DNA from 3 places in the Micromonospora sp. WMMD712 genome. Region 3 is predicted to be linked to each of the others. Evidence: riboswitches for the same ligand, from Rfam matches in the RefSeq annotation. Region 3 holds a riboswitch; each other region holds the start of a gene.

Region 1 (4,767 bases), 3.9 Mb from region 3:
TCGACCTGCACGGCCGGCCCGTGCGCATCGACGGCACCGGCACCCTCGCCCGCTGCCTGCAACACGAGGTCGACCACCTCGACGGCCTCGCCTACGTCGACCGGCTACCCGCCAAGCTCCGCAAACAACTGCTCGCCGCCGCCGCCGAACACCCCGGCGTCGGCGTCGGCACCGGACAGAACTGAAACATGCCGGTCGTCCTCGGCATCGAAACGTCCTGCGACGAGACCGGCGTCGGCATCGTCGCCGACGGCGTCCTGCTCGGCGACGCCCTCGCCACCAGCATGGACGAACACGCCCGCTTCGGCGGCGTCGTCCCCGAGATCGCCGCCCGCGCCCACCTGCACGCCATCACCCCCATGGTCGAACACGCCCTGCAGCAGGCCGGAATCGGCTTCGCCGACATCGACGCCGTCGCCGCCACCGCCGGCCCCGGCCTCGCCACCGCCGTTCAGGTGGGCCTCGCCGCCGGCAAGGCCTACGCCCTCACCCTCGGCGTCCCCCTCTACGGCGTGCACCACCTCGCCGGCCACGCCGCCGTCGACATCCTCGACCACGGCCCCCTCCCCCAGCGCAGCATCGCCCTCATCGTCTCCGGCGGGCACACCTCGCTCCTGATCCTCGGTGACCTCGCCCGCGACCCCGTCATCCACCTCGGCGACACCGCCGACGACGCCGCCGGCGAAGCCTTCGACAAGGTCGCCCGCCTGCTCGGCCTGCCCTACCCCGGTGGCCCCGCCATCGACCGGGCCGCCCGCGAAGGTGACCCCACGGCAATCGCCTTTCCGCGCCCGATGACCGGACCGCAGGACCCGCCGTACCGATTCTCGTTCTCCGGCCTGAAGACCGCCGTCGCCCGCTGGACCGAACGCCACTGCGGGCCGCTACCTGTGGCCGACATCGCCGCGTCGTTCCAGGAAGCCGTCGCCGACATACTTACCCGCAAGGCCGTCGCCGCGTGCCGCGACCACCACGTCGACACGCTTCTGCTCGTCGGCGGCGTCGCCGCCAACAGTCGCGTACGCGCCCTCGCCGAACAGCGCTGCGCTGCCGTCGGTATCACCCTGCGCGTCCCCGCGCCGCGACTCTGCACCGACAACGGCGCCATGATCGCCGCCATCGGCGGTCTTCTCGTGCGCGCCGGCATCCCCCCGTCACCGCTGACCCTGGGCGCCGACCCCAGCGCCCGGCTGACTCATGCCACCATCGGCAAGGACCTGCGCTGACTGTCCACACGGGCCCTCCGGACACGCGAGACACCGCTCACCAGGCTACAGAACGAACGAAGACTCCTTCAGAGGAGCAGTCGCACAACCGCAATCCACGCCGATGACGACCAACGCAACAACGATCCTGAGCGGTGGTGGCGAGGTGATCGGCGGGCGTCGCGGCGACAATGCGACAGGTCTCAGCCGTCCTCGGCACCGTCGAGTAGCGCCCGACGCAAGGCGAGACGGTGCTCGCGGCGGATCTGCGCCTCACGGTAGCGTCGCCGGTCGCCGTCGGTCTCGGCCAGCAGCGGCGGCACCGGCCGTGGTTGCCCGTCGTCGTCGACGGCGACCATGACCAGATGCGCGGTGGCCACGTCGACCGGCGGCACCGCCCGATCCCACCGATCCGCGCTGACCTTGACGGCGACCTCCATCGAGCTGCGGCCGGCCCAGGTGATCCGGGCGTCGACGTGGACGACGTCGCCGACCCGCACGGCGCGCAGGAAGGCGGTCTCGTCGATGGCGGCGGTGACTGCGGGCCCGTCGGAATGCCGAGCGGCCACCACTCCGGCGACGGAGTCGATGAGGTTGAGAATCCGGCCGCCGTGGACGGTGCCCATCAGGTTGGTGTGATGCTGGTCCATGATCTGTGACAGGGTCAGATGCGACGCCGACGGGGGCCGGCCGGCGAGAATGGCGCTCTCGTGCATGGTTCATCCGTCCTCGGGAAGCATGCCGTCGACCAGCCGGCACGCACGTCGAGGACCCGCCGCAGCGCGTCACCCGCCCGACCCGCCCGCGAGGTCGACGGCTGCGCACACACCTCTTGTGTGCGCAGCGCGGGCAGGTCTTCGGACTCGCGGGCATGACCGGGTACGCCGGTGTCTCCTACTGGCCGTCGCTTCCCGGGCCCTACGGGCCCAGTGCCGGTGACGGCGGTCGTTCCCACTCACCGCTGCGGGGCAGTCCCGGATTCCCACCGGGTTCCCTCTTACGACGCCCGAGCGTGACAACGCCTGGGCGAACCAGCGCCGGTAACCAGCCTAGCGTTCTTGGTCAGCTGACGGCCGGCTCGGACCTGGATGTGACCTACCTCCCCCATCGCCCTTGCCGATGGATCCGGGTGGCCTGGCGGGTGACGCAGAGGCCGGCCCGGCGGCGGGATCGGTCACGTCGGTGCCGGCCGGGCCTGCGACCTCGGCGCTGTCGGCGACCGGGTCCGGCGGCTGCGGTTCGGCTGCGACGAAGGTGACCGGAGCGTCGAACGCGGCTCGGCGCGCGGCGCGGCGCAGCGCGGCGAGCACCGCCGGGCCGGCCAGGACGATCGCCACCGCGGTGGTGATCGCGCGGCCGGTGTCCCAGCCGAAGGTGGAGGTGACTGCGGTGAACAGGGCGAGGCGGTGCAGGTTCTCCAGCACCGGCGCGCCCGCGACGTAGGACAGTTGGGTGTCCGCTCCGACGCTGAACGGCCAGAACCACAGGTTCATCAGCAGGCCGTAGCCGTAGGCGGCGAGCGCGCCGTAGGCCGCCAGGACGGCGGTCTCGGCCCGTCCGCGCAGCCTCGCCGGAAGCAGGCCGGCGCCCAGGCCGATCCAGGACGCGCACAGCATCTGGAACGGCAGCCACGGTCCGACACCGGCGGTGAGCAGGGCGGAGGCGAACAGGGACGTCGAACCGAGCAGGAAACCGAATCCGGGGCCGAAGACCCGGCCGGCTAGGACGAGGAGGAAGAACACGGTCTCGATGCCGGCGGTGCCCGCGCCCAGGGGGCGCAGCGCGGCGTTGACGGCGGCGAGCACACCGAGCATCGCCAGGGCTTTGCTGTCCATGCCACCGGAGGTGAGTTCGGCCAGCACGAGCGCCACGAGCACCGGCAGCATCAGGAAGAAGACCACCGGTGCCTCGCCGGTGCGGGCGGTGGATTCCGGCTGCGCGGGGACGAAGAACGGCCAGGTGAAGGTCGCCAGGGCGGCGGCCGAGGCCAGGGCCAGCACCACGGCGGTACGCGGGGCGACCCGCAACACGGTCACGCCGGTGCCTGGGTCTGGGTCAACGCGGTGGCGACCTGTTCCACAGTGAGCCACGGCGCGGGGGCGAGGACCTTGGCCACCTGCGGGGCGAACGCCGGTGACGCGAGCATGACCTCCGCCGTGCTGCCGTCGGAGACGATGTCCCCCTCGGCCATGACGATCACCCGATCGGCGAGGGCCGCGACGAGTTCGACATCGTGGGTGGCGACCACCACGGCGCGGCCGGCGGCGGCCAACGCGCGGACGACCTCGGTGAACTGCCGCTTGGCGTGGTAGTCCAGGCCACGGGTCGGCTCGTCGAGCAGCACCACCGGCGGAGCGGCGGTGAGCTGGACGGCGAGCGCGAGGGCCAGCCGCTGCCCCTCGGACAGGTCACGGGGATGCCGGTCGGCGGGCAGGCCGGGGGTGAGCTGGTCCAGCAGCGCCCGGCAGGTGCCGGTCGGCGCCGCGGTCTCCCGGTCGGCCTGGGCGCATTCGGCGTCCACGGTCTCCAGGTAGAGCAGATCGCCGGAGTTCTGCGGGACAAGGCCGACGTGCCGGCGGGCCCGGCCCGCCGGCAGCCTCTTCGGGTCGACGGTCCCCTGCGGTCCGGCCACGTCGACGGTGCCGCCGTGGCGGGGGCCGCTACCCTGCACCGCCCACAGCAGACTCGACTTGCCGGACCCATTGCGGCCCATCAACGCGACGACCTCGCCGGAACGCAGGTCGACGTCGACGCCGGCCACCGCGACCGTGCCCGGATACCGTACGACGATCTTCCGCGCGGTCAGCGCCGCCGCCCTCTCCGTCATCGTCTCGGGCGGCGGCGGGTCCACGTCAGCGAGCCGACGCCGCAGGCCGGACGCCTGCCGACGAGCGTCGCGCACCGACAGCGGCAGGGGTGTCCAGCCGGCGAGGCGACCCAGCTCGATCAGCGGCGGCGCGATGTCGATGTGCGCCAGCACCGTTGCCGGTGTCCCGTCGATCACGCTCCCGTCGCCGGGCAGGTAGAGCAGCCGGTCGGCGTACTGCACCACCCGCTCCAGCCGGTGCTCGGCCAACACCACGGTCACGCCGAGGTCGTGTACCAGCCGGGTGACGGTGGCGAGCACGTCCTCCGCGGCGGTGGGGTCCAACGCGGAGGTGGGCTCGTCGAGCACCAGCACCCGGGGATGGGCCGTGAGCACCGCGCCGATGGCGACCCGCTGCTGCTGGCCGCCGGAAAGCGTCCGCAGCGGCCGGTCGCGCAGGTCCGCGATGCCGAGCAGGTCGAGGGTCTCCTCCACCCGCTTGCGCATGACCGTCGGTGGCAGGGCCAACTGCTCCATCCCGTACGCCAGTTCCTCCTCGACGGTGTCGGTGACGAACCCGGCCATGGGGTCCTGACCGACCACGCCGACGACGTCGGCGAGGTCGCGTGGCGGGTGCCGGCGGGTGTCCCGGCCGTCCACGGTGACGGTGCCGTGCAGGGTGCCGCCGGTGAAGTGCGGCACCAGTCCGTTGATCGCCCGCAACAGGGTCGACTTGCCGGCGCCGGTCCGGCCGGC
Region 2 (4,625 bases), 3.9 Mb from region 3:
CCGGACGTCCGCGACGCCTACGTGGGCGACGGCACGACCGAGGCGTACGTCGGCGCCACCGCCAAACTCGCCCTCGCCGTCGCGGTGCGCGGCGGTGACCCGACGGATGTGGGCGGGGTGGACCTGGTCGCCCGCCTGCGCTCGCTCCAGTCGCCGACCGGCCGGTTCACCGACCGGTCGGCGTTCGGCGACTACAGCAACGCCTTCAGTCAGTCCTTCGCGATCCTCGCGCTGGACCGGACCGCACAGGGCGTGCCGGCAGCGGCCGCGTCCTGGCTGGCCGGCACCCGCTGCGCCGACGGTGGCTACCCGCTGCTGCCCGCCCAGCCGGTCTGCACCTCCGACGTGGACGCCACCGCGCTCGCGGTGCAGGCGTTGCGGGCGGCCGGCCGCAGGGCCGACGCCGCCCCGGGGCTGCGCTGGCTGCTCTCGGTGCAGGGCGCGAACGGCGGGTTCGCCAACGTAGGGGGAACACCGAACGCGAACAGCACCGGGCTCGCCGCGCAGGCGCTGCGCGATGGTCACCGGCCGCTGGCCTGGGCGCGGGCCCGCACGTTCCTCGCCGGACTCCAGGTCGACTGCGCCGGCGCGTCAGCCGACCGGGGGGCGGTCGACTTCGACGGCGGCGCCTTCGACCCGGCCACCGCCGCCCGCGCCACCGCGCAGGCCGTCCTCGGTCTGACCGGCGCTGGGTACGCCCACCTGTCCGCCGCCGGCGCGACGACCGGCGCACCGACCCCCGACTGCCCGTGAGCCGTTCCGTCGCTCGCCTGATTCTCATTCGTCTGCTCTCGGGGAGGACCCATGTTTCGAATCGTCATTCGTAGGCGGCTTGCCGGACTGTTGGCCGCCGCCGTCGCCGCCGTCGCGCTGACCGCCGTCGAGCCTGCGCCGCAGGCCGCGCACGCCGCCGCGTGTACCGGCACGTCGGGGGTCACCGTGGTGGTCGACTTCGCCGCCCTCGGCGGCGGGGTCCAGGTGGCCTGCGCCCTCGGCGACCCGGCGACTGGGCTGGCCGCCCTCCAGGGCGCGGGCTTCACCGTGACCGGAACCTCGCGCTGGGGACTGGCGTTCGTGTGCCGGATCAACGGCAAGCCCACCGCCGCGACCGAGCCGTGCGTCAACACTCCACCCGTCACCGCGTACTGGTCGTACTGGCACGCGCCGAGCGGCGGCGCCTGGTCCTACAGCACGTCCGGCGCGACCAGCTACAACCCCGCGCCGGGCAGCGTCGAGGGCTGGTCCTTCGGCGCGGGCGCCCCACCGAGCATCGCCGCTCCCTGACCCGTCGACCGACGTGCCGGGTGCCGGCCACCGCTCTGGCGTCACTCGACGTGCGGGCGGTACCGTGTCGGCACCCGGTTCACGCCGGGCACACAACTGCATACGTCCCGTGTGGGGGAAAGTCGGTTGAAGCCGGCGCTGACCCGCAACCGTGAGCGAGGCATCGACCCCGCGAGCCGGAATGCCTCGCCCGGGACGAGCGGCTTCCACTGTCGAGGTCTACAGGGTGAAGTCCGGGCCGCCGAGGTCCGTCCACCCCGCGCAACGCGTCGTCATGCGAGCGGGTGCCGACTCCTCGGCTGCGTTCCGGCGCCTTCACCGACCGCTCTGCGAAAGGCACCCCATGTCCCTGTCCCGGCACCGGCGGATCGGCACCGGTCTCGCCGCCAGCACAGCGGCGACCCTCGCCGCGATCGCCGCCCTGCCCCTGACCGTGGTTGCCGCACCGGCACCGGCCGACGCCGCCGCGGCACGCGAGGCAGCGTCCTGGTTGGCCGGTGAGGTCGCCGACGGGGCACTTCCCGGGCCGTTCGGGAGCCCTGACTGGGGCCTGACCATCGACGGAATCATCGCGTTGTCCGCGACCGGGGTGGCCGTGCCGACCCGGCAGGCGGCGACCGCGCAGGTCGCGGCGCACGTGCGCTCCTACAACAGCTACGACGACTGGGGCATCGAGGGCTTCACCGACGGCGGGGCCACCGCGAAGCTGCTCTACGCGGCCGCCGCCGCCGGAGCTGATCCCACCGACTTCGGCGGTTTCGACCTGCGGGCCGAGGCCCTGTCGCTGGTCGCCGGGGCGGACGCCGGGCATCAGCGGGGGCGGATCACCAGCCGCACCACCGCCGACAGCGGTCCGGACGCCAGCAACACCTTCGACCAGTCCTTCACGGTGCTGGGCCTGGCCCGCAGCGGCGACGTCCCGCAGGACACCGTCGACTTCCTCGTCCGGCAGCAGTGCGCGGCCGGTGGCTTCCGGCTCTACCCCGACACGGGGGACGGCCCGTCGCCGTCGTGCGACGAGCAGGCCGGCGCCACCCTCGACGTCGACTCGACCGCGATGGCCGTGCAGGCGCTGCTGGCCGCCGCAGACGAAGGGGCCACGGGTGCCGCGGCCGCGGCGGATCGGGGCGTGGACTGGTTGGTCGCCCAGCAGCATTCCGACGGGTCGTTCGGCGGCTCGGGGCCGACGACCGGCGCGAACTCCAACAGCACCGGCCTGGCCGGGCAGGCGCTCGCCGCCTCCGGACGCCATGCCGAGGCCGCCCGCGCAGCGGGCGCGCTCCGCGTGCTCCAGCTGACCACGTCGCACGGCGGCGCAGCCGCCGACGCGGGAGCCATCGCCTACAACGCCGAAGGCCTGGCCGCCGCTGTCGGGTCCGGGATCGACGACGTCTCCCGGGACCAGTGGCGTCGGGCCACCGCGCAGGCACTGCTCGGTCTCGCCCAGGTGCCGCTCGGCCGCATCGGCCTCGACCTTCCGCCGTCGTCGCCCGGGCCGACTCCAACGGGCACGGCCTCACCGACCGGAACGGCGTCCCCCACACCCACCGGGTCGCCGACGCCGACCGCACCGGCCAGCCCGACCCCGAGTGCGTCCGCCAGCACCACGGCACCGGCCCCGTCACCCACCGTGTCGGCGACCGCCGCCCCGACTGCCGCGCCGACCGCCCCGGGGGGTGCGGGTGGCCTACCGACGACCGGCGCGGCGATCACCACGTACGTGCTGATCGCGCTCCTGATGGTCGGTGGTGGGTCGCTGCTGCTGCTCCTCAGCCGACGGAGGGCGACGTGATCGTCCGGATCGTCCGCGCCGGGCTGGCCGTCGTCCTGGCCGCCGTCGGCGTGGTGGGCGAACCGGGCAGCCCGGCGATGGCCGCCGGTGCGGCCGGCTACTGCCCGGACGCCTCCGGCGTCACCGTGGTGGTCGACTTCAACGAACTCGGCGGCGGAACGGTGGTGCGGTGCGCCCGGGGCGAGCAGCCGACCGGCCTGACGGCGCTGAAGAGCGCCGGTTTCCAGGTCACCGGCACGCTGCGCTGGGGCGAGGGGTTCGTCTGCCGGATCGAGGGCAAACCGTCGGCGGCGGCCGAGAAGTGCGTCGACACGCCTCCGGCCAGCGCCTACTGGTCGTACTGGCACGCGGCCGACGGTGGCAGTTGGACGTACAGCGACAAGGGTGTGCTCAACCGCAAGCCGCCGGCCGGCACCTTCGAGGGCTGGTCGTTCTCCCTCAACCGCACCGCCAACGACGCGCCCCGTCCCGGCATCGCACCGAAACGACCGTCGCCACCACCACCGCCCACCACCGGTGGCGCACCGGTCACGCCACCGGCAGGCGGCGGGCCGGTCGCGCCTTCGTCGGCGGCCGGCGGTGGCCCCGGTTCGGCAGCGCCGACGACACGCGCGTCCGGGTCTGCGGCGCCCTCCGCTAGGACACCGGTCAGTGGATCGCCGGAGACACCTGGCGCGCCGGCCACCGCGCCGCCGACCGGCGGGTCCGGCGGCCCATCGCCGAGCGACTCCGAGGAACCGGTGCTGACCGGTGTCGCCGCACCCCGTGGCGACGGTGGCGTCCCGCTGGGCACGGCGGCGGGGGTGTTGCTGCTGGCGGCACTCGCCGCCGGTGGCGTGATCGCCGCCAGGCGGCGGCGGACCGCCGACCAGGATGACTGACCGGGCCAGACGCCACCCGGGCGCGACCGCCCGGACCGGCCGGGCGGCGTCGTGGTGGCCGTCGGCGCCGCTGCCCCGAGGGCTGCACCCGGGCGCGTGGTGGCTCTGGGCGCTGGGCTTGGCCACGGCGGCCAGTCACACCACCAATCCGTTGCCGCTGGCACTGCTGATCGCCGTCGCCGCGCTGGTGGTCGTCCGGCGGCGCGGCGACGCGCCCTGGGCGCTGGCGTTCCGGATGTACCTGGTGCTCGGCGCGGTGATCGTGGTGATGCGGGTGGTGTTTCGCATCGTGTTCGGCGGCGGGCAGGGCGACCACGTGCTGATCCGGTTGCCGGAGGTCCCGCTGCCAGCCTGGGCGGCCGGCATCCGGTTGTTCGGGCCCGTCGCCGTCGAGCAGGTCCTCGGCGGGTTCTACGACGGGCTGCGGCTGGCCGCGATGCTGATCTGCCTCGGCGCGGCGAACGCGCTGGCCAACCCGAAACGGCTACTCAAGGCGGTGCCCGGCGCGTTGTACGCGGTCGGCACGGCCGTCGTGGTCGCGTTGTCGGTCGCCCCGCAGCTGGTGGAGAGCGTGCTACGGGTCCGCCGGGCACGACGGTTGCGTGGCGCGTCCGGGCGCGGGATGCGGGCGTTGCAGGGCATCGCCCTGCCGGTGCTGGCCGACGCGC
Region 3 (4,767 bases):
CCCGGGTCCGGGCGTACGCCGGGTGCGGGCCGAACCGTTCGGCGAGGCCGGCGGAGGTCTCCAGGGCGGTCAGCAGGATCTCCTCCTGCACCCGGGTCGACAGCTCGCGGGCCTCGGGCGAGTCGAACGGCAGGCGCAGGGTGAACAGCGCGTCCTGCCAGCCCATCAGCCCGAGCCCGACCGGCCGCCAGCGCGGGTTCGACGCCGCCGCCTGCGCCGCCGGGTAGTAGTTGATGTCGATGACCCGGTCGAGGAACACCACCGCCGTGCGGACCGTCGCGCGCAGCCGGTCCCAGTCGACGCCGTCGGCCCCGACGTGCGCGCCCAGGTTGACCGAGCCGAGGTTGCACACGGCCGTCTCGGCGTCGTCGTTGACCTCCAGGATCTCGGTGCACAGGTTCGACAGGTGGATCACGTTGCCCGGCTCGCCGGTCTGGTTGGACAGCCGGTTGGACGCGTCCTTGAACGTCATCCACCCGTTGCCGGTCTGCGCGAGCGTGCGCATCATCCGCCCGTACAGGTCGCGGGCCTTCACGGTGCGGACGGCCTTCTTCTCCGCCGCCCGGTACGCGGAGTCGAACGCCTCGCCGTAGAGGTCGGGCAGCTCGGGGGCGTCGGACGGGTCGATCAGCGACCAGTCGCCGTCGGCCTCGACCCGGCGCATGAACTCGTCCGGGATCCAGTTGGCCAGGTTCAGGTTGTGGGTGCGCCGGGACTCCTCGCCGGTGTTGTCCCGCAGCTCCAGGAACTCCTCGACGTCCGGGTGCCACGGCTCCAGGTAGACGCAGGCCGCGCCCTTGCGCCGGCCGCCCTGGTTGACCGCCGCCACCCCGGCGTCGAGCGTCTTGAGGAACGGCACGATCCCGTTCGAGCGCCCGTTGGTGCCCCGGATCAGCGCGCCGCGGCCCCGCACCCGCGACCAGGAGATGCCGATGCCGCCGGAGAACTTCGACAGCTTCGCGACCTGGTGGTAGCGCTCGTAGATCGAGTCGAGTTCGTCGCGCGGCGAGTCGACCAGGAAGCACGACGACATCTGGGTGTGCCGGGTGCCGGAGTTGAACAGCGTCGGCGAGCTGGGCAGGTACGCCAGGCTGGACATCAGCCGGTAGAAGGCGACCGCCTCCCCCGGCGTCTGCGACAGTCCGCAGGCCACCCGCAGCAGCCAGTACTGCGGCGTCTCCACCACCAGCCGGGTCTGCGGGTGCCGCAGCAGGTAGCGGTCGGCGACGGTGCGCAGGCCGAAGTACTCGAACCGCAGGTCACCGGCCGGGTCGACGGCGTCGTCCAGCTCGCGGGCGTGGGCGGCCACGAACACGGCCGTGTCGTCGCCGATCAGGCCGAGGCCGTGGGCGTACCGGATGGACTGGCTGAAGCTGTCCACCTGCTGCCCGCGGACCTCCTCGGCCACGTACGCGGCCAGCAGCCGCGCCGCCAGCTTCGAGTACTGCGGCTCCTCGCCGATCAGCTCCGCCGCCGTCTGGATCGACAGCTTGTCCAGCTCGGCGGTGGTCGCCCCGTCGTACAGGCCGCTGATCGTCCTCGTCGCCACCCGCAGCGGATCGACCTCGTCCAGGTCGGCGACCCAGCGCTGCACCGCCTCGACGATCTTGTTGACGTCCACCGGCTCGGTGTCGCCGTCCCGCTTCCGGACCTGCATGACGTGCCGGCGTTGCCCCGGCCCCGCCAGCTCCCGCGTCGCGCCCATGTTCGCCCTCCTCAAGCCCGTCGCCGAGGTCGAGGGCGCGCGGGAGGACGCCGCCGGGCACCCGCGACGGCGCGCTTCGCCGCCGCTGCCCGGCTGATGGCGTCGGCCGTCCCACGCGGCCTTCGACCGCCGCACGCGACGCGTGCGGCACGCTGGCAGGTCTTCGGACTCGCGGGCGTCGTGCTCGGTGCCTACTGGCCGTCGCTTCCCAGGCCCGGCCGGGCCCAGTGCTTCGTTGACGGCGGTCGTTCCCACTCACCGCTGCGGGGCAGCCCCGGATTCGCACCGGGTTCCCTCTTGCCTCGACCACCGTGGAGCGGCGGTCGAACCAGCTACGGGTGACACCATATATGGGCGCAAGGCGAAGATGGCAACACCAGATGATGTGCCGGGCGAGTCGCCTCGCAGCGTGACCCCACCACCGCGACGGGTGAGCGGAGCGCCGGAACCGCGGGCGGCCGGCAGGGCGAGATGCAGTCGGTTGACAGACGCCGCGCGCCGCCGGCCGCACGAGACTGACCGGCGAGCCGTCGCGGCGGGGCCCGCCCCGGCTCGTCACCATCCCGACCCCTCGACCGAGAGGACCACCCATGTCCGAGGAGAACAAGCGGATCGTCCGCGACTACTTCCAGGAGCTCGACCGCGGCCGGACGACCCCGCTGCACCTGTGCACCGACGACTACCGGTTCCACCCGGCCGGGCTGCCGTCGATGGACCGGCAGGGGGTGAAGGAGTTCGGTGACGCCTTCTTCGCCGGCATGACCGACCTGCGCCACCCCCTCGTCGAGCTGATCGCCGACGGGGACCTCGTGGCGCTGCGCTGCCGGTACGAGGGCACCCACGACGGGGAGCTCATGGGCGTGCCCGCCAGCGGGCGACGGGTCTCGGCGGTCGGCATCGGCGTCATGCGCGTCGAGGACGGCAAGATCGCGGAGTTCTGGGTGTCGCCCGACCGGCTGACCATCATGCAGCAGATCGGCGCCCTCCCGTCCTAGCCGGACGCCAGCCGCCGGGGCGACGCCTGAGTCGCCCGCCCCGGCGGCGCCCGGATCGGGAAGTCGAATGACAGATGTGACTCCCCCGGCCACCGCCCAGCATTGGTGCGGCAACCATCCGAACGGGCGACAGGAGCATTCACGCCATGCAGACGATCCTCATCACCGGTGCCTCCTCCGGATACGGGCGGGAGACCGCCCGGCACTTCCTCGCGCAGGGGTGGAACGTCATCGCCACCATGCGGACGCCGCGCGCGGACGTCCTGCCCGAGTCGGACCGGCTCCGCGTCCTGGAGCTCGACGTGACCAGGCCCGACACGATCACCGCCGCGTTCGCCGCGGCGGGGCCCGTCGACGTGCTGGTCAACAACGCCGGCGTCGGGCTGATCGGCGTCTTCGAGGGCACCCCCATGGCCCGGGTCCGGGAGATCTTCGAGACCAACACCTTCGGGGTGATGGCGACCACCCAGGCGGTGCTGCCGCAGTTCCGTGAGCGCGGGTCCGGGGTGGTGGTCAACGTGACCTCCAGCGTGGTGCTCGGCCACATGCCGCTCTCGGCCGTCTACAAGGCCAGCAAGATGGCCATCGAGGGGTTCACCGCGTCCCTCGCCCTGGAGCTCGCGGAGTTCGGCGTGCGGGCCAGGACCGTCGAGCCGGGGGCCTGCCTGACGACGAACTTCGCCGCCGGGGCGACGAACAACATCGACCTCACCGCCTCGCTGGAGGGACTGGTCCCGGCGCCCTACGAGCCCTTCGCGAAGAGGACCCTCGGCGGCTTCGTCAACCAGGACCTGTTCACCCGGGAGAGCGACGTCGCCGAGACGGTGTGGCGGGCCGTCCACGACACCACCGGCCAGCTGCGCTTCCCCGCCGGCCCCGACGCCCTCTGGCTCGACCAGGCGAGGTGATCGACCGGACCGCGCCGTGCGGCGCGGTCCGGCGGTCCGGCCCCGCGCGTGCGGGGCCGGACCGCCGCGCCACATCGTCACAAACACGTCAGCCGGCGTTCCTAACGTCATTCCCGGCAGCCGTGCCGCCCGAGTGATTGGACCGCCCTGTGACCTGCCTGGCCAACGACAACGACACCGACACCCGCATCCGTGAGCTGCTCGCCGCGCACGGCACGCCACTGACCCGGTTCGTCCACGGCCTGACCAACAGCCACCGGCAGACCGCCGAGGACGTCATCCAGGAGACCCTGCTGCGGGCGTGGCGTCACCTCGACTCGCTGCCGCCCGACAGCGACGGCCGAAGCCGACGCTGGCTGTTCACCGTGGCCCGGCGGCTCGTCATCGACGAGGCCCGGCGACGGCAGGCCCGCCCGGTCGAGGTGGCCACGCAGACGGACCAGGAGTACGGCGCGACCGGCGACGAGACCGCCGACACCGCGATCGCGAACGAGGCGCTGCGGCAGGCGGTCAGCCGGCTCAGCGCAGACCACCGCCGCGTGCTGCACGAGGTCTACTTCCGTGACCGGACGGCCCACGAGGTCGCCGCCGACCTCGATGTCCCGGTCGGCACCGTTCGCTCCCGCGTCTACTACGCGCTCCGCGCCCTCCGCGCCGCGGTGACCGAAGGCTGACGGGCACGGTCGGCGCTGGCCACCCCCGGCAACGGGGGCACGGACGACGGGCCGGCCCGCAGGGTGCGCGGGCCGGCCCGGATCCGGGTGGCCGTCGGCTAGGAGGTCTTCAGGCTCCACCGCTGGTTCGCGCCGCCGTTGCACGACCACAGGACGATCTTCGTGCCGTTGGCGGTGGCGGCGCCGCTGGCATCCAGGCAGAGCCCCGACGCGACCCCGGTGATGGTGCCGTCGGCGTTGACGTTCCACTGCTGGTTGCTGCCGCCGTTGCAGTCCCAGATCACGACCGTGGTGCCGTTGCTGGTCCCCTGGCCGTAGGCGTCCAGGCACTTGTTGCCGTACACCTGGAGCTGCCGGCTCGACGTGTAGGTCCACCGCTGGTTGCTGCCGCCGCCGCAGTCGAAGAGCTGCACCTGGGTGCCGTTGGTCGTCGTCGAGTTCGGCACGTCCACGCAGCGGTTGGACTGCGCGCCGACGATGGTGCC

What was found. Region 3 has a riboswitch for cobalamin ahead of O7633_RS05905 (ribonucleoside-diphosphate reductase subunit alpha). Riboswitches for the same ligand answer to the same signal wherever they lie in the genome.
Region 1: linked by a shared signal. The riboswitch ahead of O7633_RS23505 (acyl-CoA thioesterase) and the one ahead of O7633_RS05905 (ribonucleoside-diphosphate reductase subunit alpha) in region 3 are both predicted to bind cobalamin.
Region 2: linked by a shared signal. The riboswitch ahead of O7633_RS23480 (cell wall anchor protein) and the one ahead of O7633_RS05905 (ribonucleoside-diphosphate reductase subunit alpha) in region 3 are both predicted to bind cobalamin.

What each region holds. Positions count from the first base shown of each region.
Region 1 covers NZ_CP120743.1:5,396,458-5,401,224, reverse strand. The annotation lists gene def (peptide deformylase) at 1-185, shown strand, start outside; gene tsaD (tRNA (adenosine(37)-N6)-threonylcarbamoyltransferase complex transferase subunit TsaD) at 189-1,226, shown strand; gene O7633_RS23505 (acyl-CoA thioesterase) at 1,409-1,921, opposite strand; cobalamin riboswitch at 2,036-2,256, opposite strand; gene O7633_RS23500 (ECF transporter S component) at 2,255-3,241, opposite strand; gene O7633_RS23495 (ATP-binding cassette domain-containing protein) at 3,238-4,767, opposite strand, start outside.
Region 2 covers NZ_CP120743.1:5,391,163-5,395,787, forward strand. The annotation lists gene O7633_RS23470 (peptidase) at 1-753, shown strand, start outside; gene O7633_RS23475 (hypothetical protein) at 805-1,284, shown strand; cobalamin riboswitch at 1,354-1,493, shown strand; gene O7633_RS23480 (cell wall anchor protein) at 1,628-3,076, shown strand; gene O7633_RS23485 (hypothetical protein) at 3,154-3,957, shown strand; gene O7633_RS23490 (CbiQ family ECF transporter T component) at 3,950-4,625, shown strand, end outside.
Region 3 covers NZ_CP120743.1:1,443,310-1,448,076, forward strand. The annotation lists gene O7633_RS05905 (ribonucleoside-diphosphate reductase subunit alpha) at 1-1,705, opposite strand, end outside; cobalamin riboswitch at 1,842-2,053, opposite strand; gene O7633_RS05910 (ester cyclase) at 2,296-2,700, shown strand; gene O7633_RS05915 (SDR family oxidoreductase) at 2,847-3,608, shown strand; gene O7633_RS05920 (sigma-70 family RNA polymerase sigma factor) at 3,758-4,282, shown strand; gene O7633_RS05925 (glycoside hydrolase family 2 TIM barrel-domain containing protein) at 4,381-4,767, opposite strand, start outside.